DNA from 3 places in the Zoogloea sp. genome. Region 1 is predicted to be linked to each of the others. Evidence: predicted binding sites of a transcription regulator. Region 1 holds the regulator's gene; each other region holds the start of a gene.
The links. Region 1 encodes FNR, which switches genes on or off when oxygen is low (the NO sensors DNR and NnrR bind a similar motif). Its sites were predicted from a motif close to TTGANCTAGNTCAA; they were not measured.
Positions count from the first base shown of each region.

Region 2: ACE3RX_RS03615 (cytochrome c oxidase subunit 3 family protein) is a predicted target of FNR. The motif match lies at 2,899-2,912, and genes of this name have one in related genera.
Region 3: cobA (uroporphyrinogen-III C-methyltransferase) is a predicted target of FNR. The motif match lies at 1,572-1,585, and genes of this name have one in related genera.

Region 1 covers NZ_JAYSDK010000027.1:10,510-16,205, reverse strand. Annotated here, with positions in the region: gene ACE3RX_RS15940 (universal stress protein) at 1-49, opposite strand, end outside; gene ACE3RX_RS15935 (sulfite exporter TauE/SafE family protein) at 76-783, opposite strand; gene hemN (oxygen-independent coproporphyrinogen III oxidase) at 896-2,290, opposite strand; gene fnr (fumarate/nitrate reduction transcriptional regulator Fnr) at 2,409-3,143, shown strand; gene ACE3RX_RS15920 (SirB2 family protein) at 3,159-3,545, opposite strand; gene ACE3RX_RS15915 (MBL fold metallo-hydrolase) at 3,617-4,357, opposite strand; gene ACE3RX_RS15910 (chemotaxis protein) at 4,365-4,988, opposite strand; tRNA gene ACE3RX_RS15905 (tRNA-His) at 5,149-5,224, opposite strand; tRNA gene ACE3RX_RS15900 (tRNA-Arg) at 5,273-5,346, opposite strand; tRNA gene ACE3RX_RS15895 (tRNA-Pro) at 5,374-5,450, opposite strand.
Region 2 covers NZ_JAYSDK010000004.1:62,466-68,161, forward strand. Annotated here, with positions in the region: gene ACE3RX_RS03600 (transporter) at 1-354, opposite strand, end outside; gene ACE3RX_RS03605 (serine hydrolase domain-containing protein) at 512-1,699, opposite strand; gene ACE3RX_RS03610 (hypothetical protein) at 1,886-2,194, opposite strand; gene ACE3RX_RS03615 (cytochrome c oxidase subunit 3 family protein) at 2,197-2,802, opposite strand; gene ACE3RX_RS03620 (TorF family putative porin) at 3,023-3,937, opposite strand; guanidine-I (ykkC/yxkD leader) riboswitch at 4,318-4,452, shown strand; gene ACE3RX_RS03625 (ABC transporter substrate-binding protein) at 4,509-5,561, shown strand; gene ACE3RX_RS03630 (ABC transporter permease) at 5,569-5,696, shown strand, end outside.
Region 3 covers NZ_JAYSDK010000004.1:22,603-28,298, forward strand. Annotated here, with positions in the region: gene ACE3RX_RS03415 (DUF2126 domain-containing protein) at 1-319, opposite strand, end outside; gene cobA (uroporphyrinogen-III C-methyltransferase) at 608-1,513, opposite strand; gene ACE3RX_RS03425 (cytochrome D1 domain-containing protein) at 1,666-3,387, shown strand; gene ACE3RX_RS03430 (c-type cytochrome) at 3,450-3,764, shown strand; gene ACE3RX_RS03435 (YigZ family protein) at 3,845-4,435, opposite strand; gene ACE3RX_RS03440 (cytochrome c) at 4,680-5,027, shown strand; gene ACE3RX_RS03445 (cytochrome D1 domain-containing protein) at 5,030-5,696, shown strand, end outside.

The sequences.
Region 1 (5,696 bases):
CGACACGTAGCGCAACCGGAGAATCATCGACGGCCAGCAGGATTTTCATAATTCGCTCCGCCTTACAGGAAAAACTCAGAAATGGCAGACCACGCCATTCCACAGATTGCTGCCGAGAGTCGGTGTCGTCACCAGACCGTACACGCCGAAAGCCAGCACCACCAGTCCAGACCCCGTCCGCACTGCCCGGTTCCGCACGACGTCACGCAAACGCTTGAGTACCATACCGGCCAACAGCAGGTTGGGCAGCGTGCCGAGGCCAAAGGCCAACATCAGTCCCGCACCACGCTCCGCCGAGCCGGTCACCAAGGCCGTCGCAAGCACGCTGTACACCAGGCCGCAAGGCAGGAAACCCCACAGCAGCCCCAGGGGAAAGGCTTGGCCCACGCTGCGCGCCGGCAGGAAACGCCGGGTCAGCGGCTGGATGCGCACCCACAGCTTCTGACCGAGCCGCTCGACGCCGGACAGGGCCCGCGTGAAACCAGTCAGGTAGAGCCCGAGGGCCACCAGCATCAGGTTGGCAACCACGTACAGGAACAACTGGATCGGCAGGATGTTGTTGAACAGCAGCCCGACCGTGCCGATCGCTCCCATCGCCGCACCCGCCAGGGTATAGCTGCTGATCCGCCCGACGTTGTAGGCCAGGTGCAGGGGCCAGTCACTGCGCCGCTGGCCGGGCAACTGCACGGTCAGTGCGCTGACGATGCCGCCGCACATGCCGACACAGTGGGTGCCGCCGAGCAGGCCGATAAGGAAGACAGCGAAATAGCCGGTTTCGGGCATGGAGATTCAACCTGGACAAACAAAAACGCCCCGTGGGCAACACGGGGCGCGTTCCAACACATGGCTCGGCATTCTAGCCCGCTCGCCTCGGAGCGGCCAGCCGGCCGGAAGTTCAGATCACCTTCGAGTAACGGGTACGCTCCCGATCGGCACGCAGATACTTGTCGAAGACCATCGCGATGGCGCGTACCAGCATGCGGCCCGCCGGCAGCACGGTGATCCACTGCCTGTCGATCTTCAACAGGCCGCCCTTCTCCATCTCGCGCAGGTCGGCGAGTTCGGCCGCGAAGTACTTGTTGAAGTCGATCAGGTGGGCAATCTCAATGGACTCGATGGACAGCTCGAAGTGACACATCAGCGCCTGGATGATCGCCCGCCGCAGCAGGTCATCCGGCGTCAGCTCGATGCCGCGCAGCACCGGCAGGCGACCGGTGTCGATGATGTCGTAGTACTCGTCGAGCGTCTTCACGTTCTGCGCGTAGGTCGGCCCGACCTTGCCGATCGCCGACACGCCGAAGGCCAGCAGGTCGCACTCCGCGTAGGTGGAATAACCCTGGAAGTTGCGGTGGAGGCGCCCCTGGCGCTGGGCCGTGGTCAGCTCGTCGTCCGGCTTGGCGAAGTGATCCATGCCGATATACACGTAGCCAGCCTCGGTCAGGCGGCGGATCGCCAGTTGCAGAATCTGCAGCTTGGTTTCGCCCGACGGCAGCTGCGCGTCGATGATGCGGCGCTGGGGCTTGAACAGGCTCGGCAGGTGCGCGTAGTTATAGATCGACAGGCGATCCGGCGACAGGGCCAGGATCTGCTCGAGGGTACGGTTGAAGCTGATGACGTTCTGCTTGGGCAGGCCATAGATCAGGTCCACGCTGACCGACTTGAAGCCATGGGCCCGCGCCGCGTCGATCACCAGCTTGGTTTCTTCCTCGCTCTGAACGCGGTTGACCGCCTTCTGCACATCCGGGTTGAAATCCTGGATGCCGACGCTCATGCGGTTGAAACCCAGTTCAGCCAACAGCGCGACGGTGGCTTCATCCACCTTGCGCGGATCCACCTCGATGGAATACTCACCGTCCGGCACCAGCGTGAAGTGCTTGCGGACCATGCCCATCAGGCGACGCAGTTCGTCGTGGGACAGGAAGGTCGGGGTGCCACCGCCCAGATGCAACTGCAGGACTTCCCGCGGCCCATCGAGCCTGGCCGCCTGCATGTCCACTTCTTTTTCGAGATAATCCAGATACTTGGCGGAGCGACCATGATCCTTGGTGATGATCTTGTTGCACGCGCAGTAGTAGCAGATCGTATTGCAGAAAGGGATGTGGAAGTATAATGAGAGCGGTTTGCCGATTCCGCCGACGGTGCGTCTCCCGAGCCAGTCGCTCAAGGCTTCGGAGTTGAACGCCTCGACGAAGCGATCCGCGGTCGGGTAGGACGTATACCTCGGGCCATTCACATCAAACTTGCGAATGAGCTCGGGATCGAATATCAGGTCTTTTTGTGTCGTGTTCATGGTGCACTTCTGTTGGTTGCGCGGAACGATCGCAGAATCGATCCAAAACAGTATTGACGTGGATCAAAGGGCCCCAAACGTTGGTAAATCCTTCCAGTTCAGGTGATTGCGCGTGCAGATGAAATCGGTGATTCCGGTGACGGTCGTGGACATCAAGGTCGCTTGCTCCCAGTGCAACCTGCGGGAATTGTGTCTTCCCTTCGGCCTCGACCCCAATGAGATCGACCAGCTCGACGAGCTCGTCGGCAGCCGCCGCAAGATCAAGCGGCAGCAGCACCTCTACCGCTCCGGCGACTCTTTCGAGGCGATCTATGCGATCCGCGCCGGCTCCTTCAAAACCGACGTGATTCTCGAGGATGGGCGCGACCAGGTGACCGGCTTCCAGATGACCGGCGAAGTGCTGGGCCTGGACGGCATCAGCACCGAACACCACTCCTGCAACGCCATCGCGCTGGAAGACAGCGAGGTCTGCGTGATCCCGTTCAACCGGCTCGAAGAGCTGTCACGGGAGGTAGAGAGCCTGCAACACCAGTTCCACAAGATCATGAGCCGCGAGATCGTCCGCGATCATGGCGTGATGATGCTGCTCGGCTCGATGCGCGCCGAGGAACGCCTGGCGGCGTTCCTGCTGAACATGTCCCAACGCTTCACAGCGCGGGGCTTCTCGCCGTCCGAGTTCCACCTGCGCATGACGCGCGACGAAATCGGCTCCTATCTCGGCCTCAAGCTTGAAACGGTGTCCCGCGCCTTCTCCCGCTTCCAGGAAGAAGGCCTCGTTGCCGTCCAGCAGAAGCACATCCGCATTCTCGACACGCCGGGCCTGAAACGCCTGCTCAACCACCACGCCGCCTGACGGCGGCGACTGGCCTCACAGCCAGGCCAGCCAGCCAAGCGGGTTCTTGCTGACCGCCACCGACACGATCCACGACAGGGTCGCCAGCGCGCCAAGCAAGGCAATAGCCCGCTGAGCGCGCGGGCGCGTCGCCTTCAGCGCTACACTCCCCAGCCCGATATAGACGAGCAAGCCGAGCACCTTGGCGGTCAGCCAGGCATGGACGAAGGGATACTGCGCCGCCATCCAGGCCAGGCCGAGCGCGCTCCCCAGCAAGCAGGAATCGACGAGATGAGGCAGTACCCGCGTCAGGCGGGCCTGCAGCAGCGGTGAGCCGCTCAGCGACCACCAGCCCCGCAACGCGAAGCCGCAACCGCTGAGCACCACGCAGGTAATGTGAAAATGCTTGAGAGCCAGATACATGCCGCGCCTCCGTGTTTCCGCCGCGGCGCCCCGGCTGCCGGCGGGCCCCGCAAAAGCGGGGCCGCGACACTTTAGCTGCGCAGCACGCCGACTTCCAGCGCGGCAAACCAGTTGATGAAACGCTGCACGTCCGCCCCTTGGTAGATGGCCCCATGCTGCGGCACCAGCATGTCGATCTCCAGGCGGGAGACCCGCTCGCACCAGTCGCGTTTGGCCCGGTCCGAACCCATCCAGCGCTTGTGGAAGCCCTCCGCATGGCGGATGTGGCGGGAAAAATCCTGGACGTACAGATCGTTGTTATCCGCTGGCAGCAAGGCCGCGCCGACATCGCCGGAAAAGAGGATCTTGGCCTTCGGATCGTACAGGTGGAAATTGCCGGACGAGTGCAGGTAATGGGCCGGAATAGCCTGCAGTTCCAAGCCGTCGAGACGAATCGTCGTGCCCTGATCGGGGATCGGCACGAAGGTCGAGTCCTGCCCGCCAAAATGAGGCAGAAAGCTCTGCCACAACCAGCTGGTGTAGCACTTCAGATCAGGCTTGAACTCCAGCCACAAGGCCAGCGAGGAAATAATGTCCGGATCCTGATGGGACGCGAAGATCCCCGCCAGCCTTGTCGGATCACACTCCGCCGACAAGGCCGAAAAGACCGCCGGAAAGATCTCGATGCCACCCGGATCGCACAGCAGGGCTTCATCGCCGTGAACCACCACGTATTCATTGGTATCGATGATGTAACCGGGCTTGGTGGCATCCCGCGCGATCGCCAGCCAGCGGTGTTCCTCGTCCTGGTAGATGCAATGGGCCTGTTTCATGGGTTTCCTAATCCTTTACGAGGCGTTCCTTGCCAAGAACCTCGAGTGACCGCTTGATCTGGGCGATCACCTCGGCAAAATCCGTCGACACCTGCATCAATGCTGCACTGAAGCCGCCGCCATAAGCCGCCTCGATCTTGGCCGATCGGGCCAGAACACCACCCAGCTCAACCAGCTGCTGGGTTTCCTCGACAGCCGCACGCAACCGCAGGTCAAGCCCCCGGAGGCGGCTCTGCTGCTCGGCCAACCGGGCTGCACCACGCCTTCGGGCTTCCCTCGCCCCCGGCACACCTTCACCGCTGAGCTTGAGCGCGTCAGCCAGGATGCGTGCGATGCGCTGCTGCTGGACGACGCCGGTAACGCTACCCACCGAACCGGAAGTCATTTCGCGCAGGGATGCCATGTGACGGGTCAGATCCTGCGCAAACCGGCGCAGCTCGTTGGACAGCACGCCGAAGCCAAGCGCCGCATTGCCTGCCCGCTTGGCGAGGAAGATCGCATTGAGCGCCATCAGGTTGATACGAAAGGCCGTCGCCACAACGGCCTTGATCTCCTCATTGACGCGGACGATGCGGGCAAGCTCACCTGTCCGCAGGGTAATCCCTTGGAAATTCGGTTCTGGCGCGTTCATACGGACTCTTTGGAGCAGGCAGACTGTAGTGGCTGATTAACGGCGGCGAGAGAGGCAGCTTGAGAGGACAAGAACGGAAAAGCGGCCCGCTCACCTGCAAGCAAGCTGAAGGCCGTAAACGAAAAAACCCGCTGACGAATCAGCGGGTTTTCTTGATACTTGGGGCGACATACCGGGATCGAACCGGTGACACCTGGAATCACAATCCAGTGCTCTACCAACTGAGCTAATGCCGCCACTGATGACCGCCGATCGAAATCGCCGATCTAGAACCTTTTAAAGAGCCTGCCCGACAGGAATCGAACCTGTAACCCCCGGCTTAGAAGGCCGGTGCTCTATCCAGTTGAGCTACGGGCAGTTCGCCGTGGGCACCCGGGTCAAGCTTTGGTCGGGGTGGAGAGATTCGAACTCCCGACATCTTGCTCCCAAAGCAAGCGCGCTACCGGACTGCGCTACACCCCGAGAGCCGCGAATAGTACACACCTATCGCGATGCCGTCAAACATTAATTGGCACGGATTTTAATGTCCGCCGAAATTCGTGCCTACCTGCCCACCCCCACCTCCCCCCTGTCCAGCAAGCCCGGCCCGATCCTGGCGCATGCCTCCAGGGTAAGCGTTGCAGGCGCGCAACAATTTGAATTCACACCATTTGATCTAGATCACAGCTTTCGTTGTGCGGCGCAATAAATCAGTAGGTTTACCAATAC
Region 2 (5,696 bases), on a different contig from region 1:
GCCGACGCCGTTGGTGGCATCCACGCCTGCCAGGTCGCCGCCGGTATGCACACGGCCGAAGGGCAGCAGGAACTGGGGCGCCATGGTGAGGCCGCCGACATCCACGTAATGCGCGCCGCGCAGGATGCCCACGTCCGCCTCGACGCGGGCCTGGTCGGCCACCCGCTTGCCGCCGGCGTAGAGCTGGCGGCCCTCGGTGTGCTGGTAATAGCCGACGGCCAGGCTGGTGCCGGCCGGCAGGTAGGTGTAGTCGCCGGCATCGATGGTCACGGCGGCAGCCAGCCCGGGCACGGCAAGGGCCACGGCGCAGGCAACAGCGTGCCAGCGACGGCCCGTGGGGGTACGTCGTTTCATGTCTCCACATCTCCTCTGGGTGGCGGCGGCCGTCTCTCGCATTCGGGACGGCCTGACGCCGGGGCTTACTGTGACAGGCCCCCGATCGGGCCATGTCTCGTTCCGGCATGCGCCTGTCGCGCGCCGGCAATTTTTGGGAAGGGGTGCCGCAGTGGTCTCAGCGGTGGTGATAGACCGCCGTCTCGAACTCCACGAACTGCGGGTAGGCCACGCAGTCCTGGAAGGGCAGCAACTGGGTCGCCCAGTAGCCGCCGATGCCGGTCTGGCGGTCGATCCAGTAGAAGGAATTGGCCAGCCCGGCCCAGGCCAGGGAATTGGCCGGGCGGCCCGACGGGGTCGGCGCGCGGTTGGTCATGAAAGTGTAGGCCCAGCCCTTCGGCACGCCGGGGAAGAAGCTGCCGGCGTTGGCGAGGGACGGGATCGACGTGGGCCAACCGGTGCATTCGAGGGAACCGAGCCCGTCGCGGGCCATCAGCGCCACCGTCTCCGGGCGCAGCACGCGGCCGTGGGGGCCGGCGCCGTCGTTGAGGAGCATGCGGATGAACTTCATGTACTCGCCGACCGTCGCGTACAGGCCGTGGCCGCCGCAGTCCATCGCCGGTGGCTGCGGCAGCACCAGTTCGGGCAACGGGCTGAGCGCGCCGTTGGCGGCCCGCTCGTGGATGGTCACACGGCGCGCCCGCATGGACTCGGACATCGTGAAGCCGATGTCCGCCATGCCCAGCGGTTCGAAGATCCGCTCCTTCATCACCTCGCCGAGGCGCTGGCCACGCAGCGCCTCGACCACCAGCCCGAGCCAGTCGATGTTGACGCCGTAGGTCCACCGCTCGCCCGGATCGTGCAGCAGCACGCTGCGGATGGACGGGAACTCGCACGACACGATGGTCGGGATCTCCTTCGCCGTGCGGTACTGCAGGTCGTCCTGGCTGAAGAACTCGTAGCCGAGGCCGGAGGTGTGCAGGAACAGGTCGTTGATCGTCACGTCGCGCTTCGGCGGCCGCGTGCGCGGCTGGCCCGCCGCGTCGAAGCCGTCAAGCACCTGAAGCTCAGCGAACTCGGGCAGGTACTTACGCACCGGGTCGGCCAGCGACAGGCGCCCCTCCTCGATGAGCTGCATCGCGCAGGTGCCGGTCAGCGCCTTGGTGGTGGAAAAGATCGCGAAGACCGAATCGAGCGTCATCGCCGACTCGGCGCCCAGCTCCCGCAGCCCCGCGCAGCCTTCGTAGAAATTGCCGTCCCGGTCGGTGGCCATCGCCACCACGCCGGGCACCCCGCCGGCCCGGTGCACCGCCTGGTCCAGTACGGAATCCAGGACGGCCGTCAATGTGCTTGTGCTTACCGTCATGCCTTGTCTCCTCATATCGTTGTGGTCCGCTTGACGCGCCCGCCCTGAAACCCGGAGGCCGGGCGGGCGGAAGGACGATATGTCGGGACAAGGCCGCCGCCTGTCCGGAAACGGCAGGCGGCTATCGGGATCCGGCAATTATTGGCGGCCTACATGCGGCCGAAGCCGCCGCGCGGGCCTCACCACCTACAGCGTCGTCAGCCGTGCCAGCTGGCGGCCGAACAGAGCGGTCACCAGCAGCAGCACCGGCGTGATCGTGATGAAGCCGTACAGCACGCGGCGGATCAGCGGATGGGCGCGGTCGGCTTCGATGAAGTGGCGGATCACCAGCCAGCCCTTCAGCCACAGGATGGCGGCCACCAACCATTGCAGCCCGACCTGGCCGTGCAACCCATGGCCTAGCAGCAGCGACAGCCCGGTCAGCGCGAGCAGACCGAGCCAGGTCTTCACGAGCGGCGCCAGCGGAGCCGCCGATTCACAATGCATGTCGTTCATGCTCACACCAGCACGTAGAAGAAGGAGAAGATGACCAGCCAGATGATGTCGGTGGCGTGCCAGTAGCAGGCCAGCGCCTCCAGGCCGCTGTAGTCGTCGGCCGAATAGCCGCCAGCCAAGTGGCGCGCCAGCACCCACAGGATGCCGAGGATGCCCCACACCGCATGCACCATGTGGTTGAAGGTCAGGTAGTAATAAACGCCCGAGAAGATGCCGGCCTGCCCGTCGATGCCATGGGCCAGGTTCCACTGGATCTCGATGATCTTGGCGAGCGGATAGCCCAGCGCCAGCACCAGCCCGCCAACCAGCCAGGCAATCGAGGCCCGGCGCCGCCCGACGCGGATCAGCGCCGTGGAACAGGCGATGCAGAAACTGCTGCTGATCATCACCAGCGTGATGACGGTGCCAAGCGTGGTGGACAAGCCCTCCGCGCCTTTCTCGAAGGCCTCCGGAAAATGGGCGCGGGCGACGAAATAGACGACGAAGAGCACCAGGAATTCTACGAACTCGCAGCAGATCCCGACCCAGATCCCCTTGTTGCCGGGAATCCGCCCGCCCGGCGCCTCCTCGAAATCCGGTCCCGCTACAGTCATGGTATTGGCAGTCATCGTTTTCCCCATTGCTCGGCAGCCGCCATTCTTCGCCACCGGCCCGGCCGCGGAAGGAACAGATGAAATGGTTTACTGCCGATACAGATCGGGGAATTGATGCTGGTCAATTCTGCGCAGGAGCATCAGGGAAATACGCCGGGAAGGCGAATGCCCGTGGGGGCGAATTCATTCTCCCCATGGAATGGCGGGCGGATCCCTCACTTCATGAAGACCCTGCTCAGAACCCGTAGCTGATCAGCCCCACCAGCTTGCTCACCTGGTTCACGCCGAAGCGGTTGTCGCCGCCGATGATGCCCTGCAGCGTCCACGTCAGGCCGGTGCTGCCGATGGGCTGGGACAGGCCGAGGACGAGGTGGCGGAAGCCGTCGCTGATCGGGCCCTTGCCGGCGAAGCAGCCGTTGACGACGAAGGCGGTGCCCGGCGCGCAGGATCCACCCGTGGCGGCGTCGCCGGTGCCCAGGTACTTGCCCTCCCGCGCGTAGGTGTACCAGCCGAGGCTGGCCGTGAAGGTCAACTCGGCCGGCAGCGGGCGGGTGTAGTTGAGCGTCCAGTAGGTGTCGCCGCGGTTGCCCCACACGGTGTCGTTGAGCAGGGTCTGCGCGTTCAGCGCGTACTCCTGCCAGGCCAGGCCGAGCTTGGTCTCGGTGGCATTGGCGTGGCGGCCGTTGAGGTAGTAGTAGGCGGTCAGGCCCAGCGTGTAGGAGACGTCGCCAAGCTTGCCGGTGTAGCCGCCGTAGAAGTCGTTCTCCACCGACTTGCCGTCCTGGAAGTCGCTGACCGCCACATTGCCGGTGGCCGCGTACTGGTCGTAGGAACGGCCCAGCTGCTTGTACGAGTAGTTGATCGCCGACGCCCAGTAGCCCAGGTAGAAACCGCTTTCATGGGTGAAGTCGACGCCCCACTGGGGTGTGAAGCGGTCCGACTCGGGGGCGTCCGCGCCCTGGTTGCCGAGGCCGGGCTTGGCGTTGCCATAGGTCGTCGTCGCGCCGCGCAGGTAGTAGCGGCTGGCGAGATCCACGTGTCGGGTAAGGGTGTAGGGCGGTGCTACTTCATCGGCGGCGAAGGCAGGGCTGACGGAAGCGGCGAGGACGGACAGGGCGCACAGCGACCCTGCGATGGCTTTATCAAGCATCACGAGAGAAGACTCCGATTGAGGTTCCGGATATGCGCGCCGTCCTCCTAGCAGAAAGCGGACCAGCCAGCGCGGGGATGGATGCGATGCCGAGCTTGCATATACATGGCGACGCAATCCGCCCCACCCAATCCGGGCACGGCACGCCCTCCGGCGATGCACCCGCGGCGTGCCTGCCCATTTCCGGCGGCACCACGGCGGTGCATGCACCCTTTCGGCATGGCCAGTGCGAGATGCCGGACTCCACCCGCATCCCGCTCGACAAAACCCTGGCAGGCCAGTGTCCACAAGGCTTTCACGGGATTGTCACGACAACTGGCACCGCTATTGCTAAACGATCGGCGAGAGGGAGCGAATCGCGCTGTATCGCGTTCGTTTCATCGAAGGGTGGCTAGGGTTCCGGTCCCGTTTCGGATATGCGCACATATCGGGGGATGTCTGGTCCGAGAGCTGCCGGCTGCAACAGGCCGAGCAGGCATGTCGTGGCTCCACGGAGGGATAAAAGCCCGGGAGGAACGCTTTGGATGAAGCGCCCTCTCGCCCGTTTTCTCCCAAACGACAGGAGCCCTTCATGTACCAGACCGACACCCGCCGCGTTCGTCCGACCGTCCTCCGCGACACGCGCGCCACCGCCACTTACTCCATCGTCAAGCGTCTCAAGACCACCCTCGCCGTGCTGGGCCTGGGCAGTGCGCTGCTCGCCGCACCGGCGCCGGCCCTCGCCGAGGTCAAGGTCGGCGTTTCCGACTGGCCGGGCTGGGTGGCCTGGTACGTGGCCGAGCAGAAGGGCTTCTTCAAGAAGCACAAGGCCGACGTGAAGCTGGTGTGGTTCTCCAACTACACCGACTCCATCTCCGCGCTGTCCTCCGGCCAGCTCGACGCCAACTGCCAGACCTGGTCCGACACGATGGGCCCGCTGGCCAAGGGCGTGCCGGTGAAGGCGGTGCTGGTCAATGACAACTCGGCCGGCAACGACGCGCTGATGGTCAGCGACAAGATCAAGGGCTTCGCCGACCTGAAGGGCAAGCGCATCGCCCTCGAAGAGTTCAGCATCTCCCACTTCGTGCTTGCCACCGCGCTGGCCAAGAACGGCCTCACCCAGAAGGACGTGAAGGTGGTGAACCTGTCCGCCGGCGACGCCGCGGCGGCCTTCCTGGCCGGCCGCGTGGACGCCGCCGTGGTGTGGAACCCGTGGGTCTCGCAGATCGAGAAGAGCGGCAAGGGCAAGCCGCTGTTCACGTCGAAGGACATGCCGGGCCTGATCCCCGACTTGCTGGTGGCTCAGGACAAGGCCATCAAGACCAAGCACAAGGACCTGGTCGGCATGATCCGGGCCTGGTTCGACACCGAGAAGTTCATCCGCGACAACCCGGACGAGGCGGCCAGGATCATGTCCAAGGTGGTCGGCATGAAGGCCGAGGACTACAAGGTCTTCCTGCCCGGCACGCGCTTCTTCGACGCGGCGGCCAACCAGGCCGCGCTGACGCCGGCTGACGCAAAATCCCTGCAGGCCGTCGCCCCGACCATCTCGGCCTTCCTGCTCGACAAGAAGCTGATCGACGGCAAGCCCGACGCCGCCAAGGGCATCGACGCCAGCCTGCTCGCCGAAGCCCTCGGCAAGTGAGACGGCCATGAGCGCAAGCAAGCGAGCCGGCGGGGGCGGCAGCTCCCTGTGGCAGATCCGCGCCGCCATCGACCCGCGCCAGTACTGGCTGCTGGCCCTGTTCGGGCTGGTCGCGCCGCTCGTCGCGTGGCTGGT
Region 3 (5,696 bases), on a different contig from region 1:
CGTATTCGAACGGGAAGTTCTCGGCCTCCGGCTCCAGGAAGAAGTCGAACGGGTTGATCACCGACATCTCGGCAACCAGATCCACCTCCACGCTGAACTCGGTGACCTTCTCCGGGAAGACCAGGCGCGCCAGGTAGTTGGACTGCGGGTCCTGCTGCCAGTTGATGAAATGGGGCTTGGGCAGCACCTTCAGGGAGTAGGACAGGATGCGCGTGCGGCTGTGGGGAGCGGGCCGCAGACGGACGACTTGCGGGCCGACATTGATCGGCCGGTCGTACTTGTAGGAGGTCAGGTGATTGAGGGCGACATGGATGGTCACTGGATACTCCGTTCTTGGGGCGCGGTTTTCAGAATCATTGCTTGACGTAGCAAACTTCACGCCAAGCGGTTTACGCCGCGCCCATTGCTCGGATGTTGCAATCCGGCGCCAAAGAAGGGCTTTGGGAGTATCAAAAGAGGGATCGGGCCTACCGGCCAGACAGCATGCCGTACGCCATGCACCACAATGAACACCGGAATATGCACCAATGATGTGCATATCCCACAAGAATCCGTGGGGGCGAATTCATTCGCCCCCACGGATTCCCCAGAAACCAGCCCCGCAGGGCTACGCCATCACCGCCGCCCCAGCCCCTGCGGCCGCGCCGTCGAACCAGGCGAGCTTGCCAGCCAGGCTGACCACCTCGCCGACGATCAGCAGCGCCGGCGGGCGGATGCCGGCCAGGGTGGCCTTGTCCGGCAAGGTCTCGAGGGTTCCGGTGACGATGCGCTGGCGCGGCGTGGTGCCGTTCTCGACCAGCGCCGCCGGGGTCTGCGGGGCGCGGCCGTGGGCGATCAGCGCCGCGCAGTGGGACAGCAACATGCCAACGCCCATGTAGATCACCGCGGTCTGGTGCGGGCGCGCCAGCGCCGTCCAGTCGAGCGCCGATTCCCCAGCACGGCGGTGACCGGTGGCAAACACCACCGACTGGGCGTAATCACGGTGAGTCAGCGGAATACCGGCGTAGGCCGCCACGCCGCAGGCGGCGGTGACGCCCGGCACCACCTCGAAGGGGATGCCGGCGGCCAGCAGCTCTTCCAACTCCTCGCCCCCGCGCCCGAAGATGAAGGGGTCGCCACCCTTCAGGCGGACCACCCGACGGCCGTCACGGGCCAGTTCGACGAGCAGACGGTTGATGTCTTCCTGCGGCAAGGTGTGATGACCGGCCTCCTTGCCGACATAGATGCGCTCCGCGTCGGGCCGGGCGAAGTCCAGCACGCCATCACCAACCAGGTGATCCACGACCAACGCATCGGCCTCGCCGATCAGCCGCGCAGCGCGCAGCGTCAGCAGCTCGGGGTCGCCGGGCCCGGCGCCGACCAGCGCCACCCGCCCCGGCGGGCGGATACCGCTGGCAAGCGGCTTGAAGGTCTCGGCCGGGGCGCTGCCGCGGCCACCGACAAGCTGATCGACAAAGGCACGCAGGGTGCCGGCGGCAGGCAGGCCGAAGCTGGCGGTGGCGGACGGAGGCATGGCGGAACTCCCGGAATCATGACGACCGCAATCTATCAGCCGACTACCTTTTTCGAACTTGACCCGAGTCAAGGAAGGGGAATACCCCCGAAGCGCACTCTTCGCCGCAAGCGGGATAGGCCGCTCGTTGGGTTCATAAAGGGAGATGCACGATGAGTATGTGGAAAACCGGAGCGATCGCCGCGGCCTTGCTGCCGCTGGCCCTGTCGCAAGCCTTCGCCGAAGAGCCGAAGACATCGACGAACGATCCCGCTGCCAAGTACCAGGCGGCCGGATCACCGCTGGCCAATGTGGAGATGTACCAGGACATCAACCCGAAGGCCCCGCCGATGACCAAGGCGGAATTCGACAAGGCACGCCAGATCTACTTCGAACGCTGCGCCGGCTGTCACGGCGTGCTGCGCAAGGGCGCCACCGGCAAGCCGCTGACGCCGGAGAAGACCCTCGCCGCCGGCACCGACTACCTGAAGGTCTTCATCAAGTACGGCTCTCCCGCCGGCATGCCCAACTGGGGCACCTCCGGTGAATTCGACGACGACACCGTCGACCTGATGGCCCGCTACGTCCAGCAGACGCCTCCGCAGCCGCCGGAATACGGCCTGAAGGAAATGAAGGCGACCTGGAAGGTCATCGTGCCGCCCGAGCAGCGGCCGAAGAAGAAGATGAACAACTACAACATCGAGAACATCTTCTCGACCACCCTGCGCGACACGGGTGAGATTGCGCTCATCGACGGCGACACCAAGAAGATCATCAACGTGGTCAAGACCGGCTACGCGGTGCATATCTCCCGCGTGTCCGCCTCCGGCCGCTACCTGTTCGTGATCGGCCGCGACGCCAAGATCAACATGATCGACCTGTGGATGGAGAAGCCGGACAACGTCGCCGAGATCCGCACCGGCCTCGAGGCCCGCTCCGTCGAGACCTCCAAGTTCAAGGGCTACGAAGACAAGCTGGCCATCGCCGGCTCCTACTGGCCGCCCCAGTACGTGATCATGAACGGCGACACCCTCGAGCCGCTGAAGATCATGGCCACCCGCGGCATGACCGTCGGCGACCAGGAATACCACCCGGAGCCGCGCGTCGCCTCCATCGTGGCGTCCCACTACAAGCCCGAGTTCCTGGTCAATGTGAAGGAAACCGGCAAGACCCTGCTGGTCAACTACACCGACCTCAACACCATCTCCACCAAGGAAATTCCGGTCGCCAAGTTCCTGCATGACGGCGGCCTGGACAGCAGCAAGCGCTACTTCATGGTGGCAGCCAACCAGTCCAACAAGATCGGCGCCATCGACATGAAGGACGGCAAGCTGGCCGGCCTCATCGACGTGGGCAAGATCCCGCACCCGGGCCGCGGCGCCAACTTCATCCATCCTAAGTACGGTCCGGTGTGGTCCACCGGTCACCTCGGCGACGACACCATCGCGCTGATCGGCACCGACCCGGCCAAGCACCCGCAGTACGCTTGGAAGATGGTCGAATCGCTGAAGGGCCCGGGCGGAGGCGCGCTGTTCATCAAGAGCCATCCGAAGTCCAAGCACCTGTACTCCGACGCCCCGCTGAACCCGGATCCGGCGATTTCCCAGTCCATCGTGGTGTATGACGTCAACAACCTGGCCGCCGGCTACAAGACGCTGCCGATCGGCGAGTGGGCCGGCCTGAAGGACGACGGCGCCAAGCGCGTGGTCCAGCCCGAGTACAACAAGGCGGGCGACGAAGTGTGGTTCTCGGTGTGGAGCGCCAAGAACAAGGAATCGGCGATCGTCGTCGTGGATGACAAGACCTTGAAGCTGAAGAACGTCATCAAGGATCCGCGCATCGTCACGCCGACCGGCCACTTCAACCTCTACAACACGCAGCACGACATCTACTGAGCATCGTGCCTCACCGCCCCCGGAGCATCCGAGGGGCGGTGCCTTCGCCAAGGAGACAAGAAATGAAGAAACGCTTCCTGCTGCTCGCCCTGATGGCTACCGCCGCCAGCGGCAGCGTCTTCGCCGACCCGGCCGCATCGGCCCAGAAGGCCGGCTGCCTGGCCTGCCATTCGATGGACAAGAAGCTGGTCGGTCCGGCCTTCAAGGACGTCGCCGCGAAGTACAAGGGCCAGGGTGACGCCGTCGCCAAGCTCACCGACAAGGTCCGCAAGGGCGGCGCCGGCAACTGGGGCCAGATCCCGATGCCCCCCAACCCGGCCGAGAAGATCAGCGACGCCGAGCTGAAGGACGTGCTGGGCTGGATCCTGAAGGGCTGAGCAGTCTCGTAACCTGGGGATGAGGTTATGCGAGGGGGACGCATGCATGCGTCCCCCTCATTCATTCGCGGTTCGTACTCCTAATCCTCCCCCAGCCACACCAAGCGCCCGTGGCAGGCCTCGTCGAGACGAGCCACCAGCTCCGCCGCCGCATCCACAGGCAGGCTGAAGGCGAATTCCACCTGCTCGCCGTGGCTCACGCCCTGCAGCACTGCCCCGGCGCCGTCCAGTGCCCGCCGCACCAGGCCCTCCTGCGCATAGGGCACCGCGCAGCGCAGCACGGTGCTGCGCACGATGGCCACCTTCTCCGCCGCCAGCAACGCCTGTGCCACGCTGTCCGTATAAGCCCGCACCAGGCCGCCGGCCCCCAGCTTGACGCCCCCGTAGTAGCGCACCACCGTAGCCAGCACACCTTCCAGATCTTGATGGCGCAACACGTCGAGCATCGGCCGCCCGGCCGTGCCGCTCGGCTCCCCATCGTCCACCGCGGCCGACTGCCCACCCGCCAGCAAGGCCCAGCACACGTGGGCCGCCCCCGGATGCTGCGCCTTCAGCGCCGCCACCAGGCGCTGGGCCTCGGCGCGGTCGGCCATCGGCTGCACACAGCCGAGGAAGCGGCTCTTCTTGATCAGCAGTTCGCTATGGGCTGCGGCAGCGAGGGTCTGGGGCATCGGACAAGGGGTGCGGGGACGAGGGCGCAAGGATAAGGCCAAGCCAGCCCGGGCTGGGGAAGACCCTGGCCCCCCCTGGAGAATGTCCCTGTGGGGGCGAATGAATTCGCCCCCACCAAAATCCCCCCGAGCACTCGTTCAAGCGCCTCACCCCAACTCCACCGGCCCGGCCTTCTTGATGCCCATCAATGACCCTGCCGGCGGGTCAACCTACTGTGAGGGCGTCGTCAAAAGGAGTTCTGCGATGGACCGCTCGTTGTTGATCCACGTGGCCGTGCTGCTCGGCCTGACCGCCCTGGCGGTGAGCGCCGCCCCCGCCGCCGAGCCGGCACCGACGCCGGAGCGCCAGCAGACGCTGGTACACATGGTCCGCCAGGACTGCGGCTCCTGCCACGGCATGCGCCTGGCTGGCGGCCTCGGTCCGGCCCTGCTGCCGGAACGGCTAGCCGAACTGCCCGATGAAGCCCTGGTCGCCACCATCCTGAACGGCCGCCCCGGCACCGCGATGCCCGGTTGGAACCGCTTCATGGACGAGGCCGAGGCTGGCTGGATCGTCGCCCGCCTTAAGGAAGGCTTCCCGAGCCTGCAATGACCATGCGCCTCCTCACCTCCCTCAGCACCCTCGCGGCCGCGCTTGCCCTTAGCGCCTGTGCCAGCGCCCCCGCCGAACTGCGCGGCACCGGCGACCTCGGCGTGGTCATCGAGCGTGCCGCCGGCCGCGTGCAGATCGTCGAACACAGCCACGACAGCAGCCTCGGCAGCGTGGACGGCCTCGGCGACCTGTCCCACGCCCACGTGGCGTTCTCCCGCGACAGCCGCTACGCCTACGTGTTCGGCCGCGACGGCGGGCTGACCAAGGTGGACCTGCTGACCCGCCGCATCGCCAAGCGCATTATCCAGGCCGGCAATTCCATCGGCGGCTCAGTGTCCCAGGACGGCCGCCTGATCGTCGCCCAGAACTACGAGCCGGGCGGCATCAAGGCTTTCGACGCCGACACGCTGGAACTGCTCGCCGAGGTCCCCGCCGAATACGCGCCGGGCAAGTTCTCCCGCGTCGTCGGGTTGGCCGACGTGCCGGGCCAGCGTTTCGCCTACGCCCTGTTCGACGCCAACGAGATCTGGGTCAGCGACTTCAGCGACCCGCGCAAGCCGGTCACCACCCGCTACCCGGCCGGCAAGCAGCCCTACGACGGCCTGGTCACGCCCGATGGGCGCTACTTCCTGGCCGGCCTGTTCGGCGAGGACGGCATCTCCCTGCTCG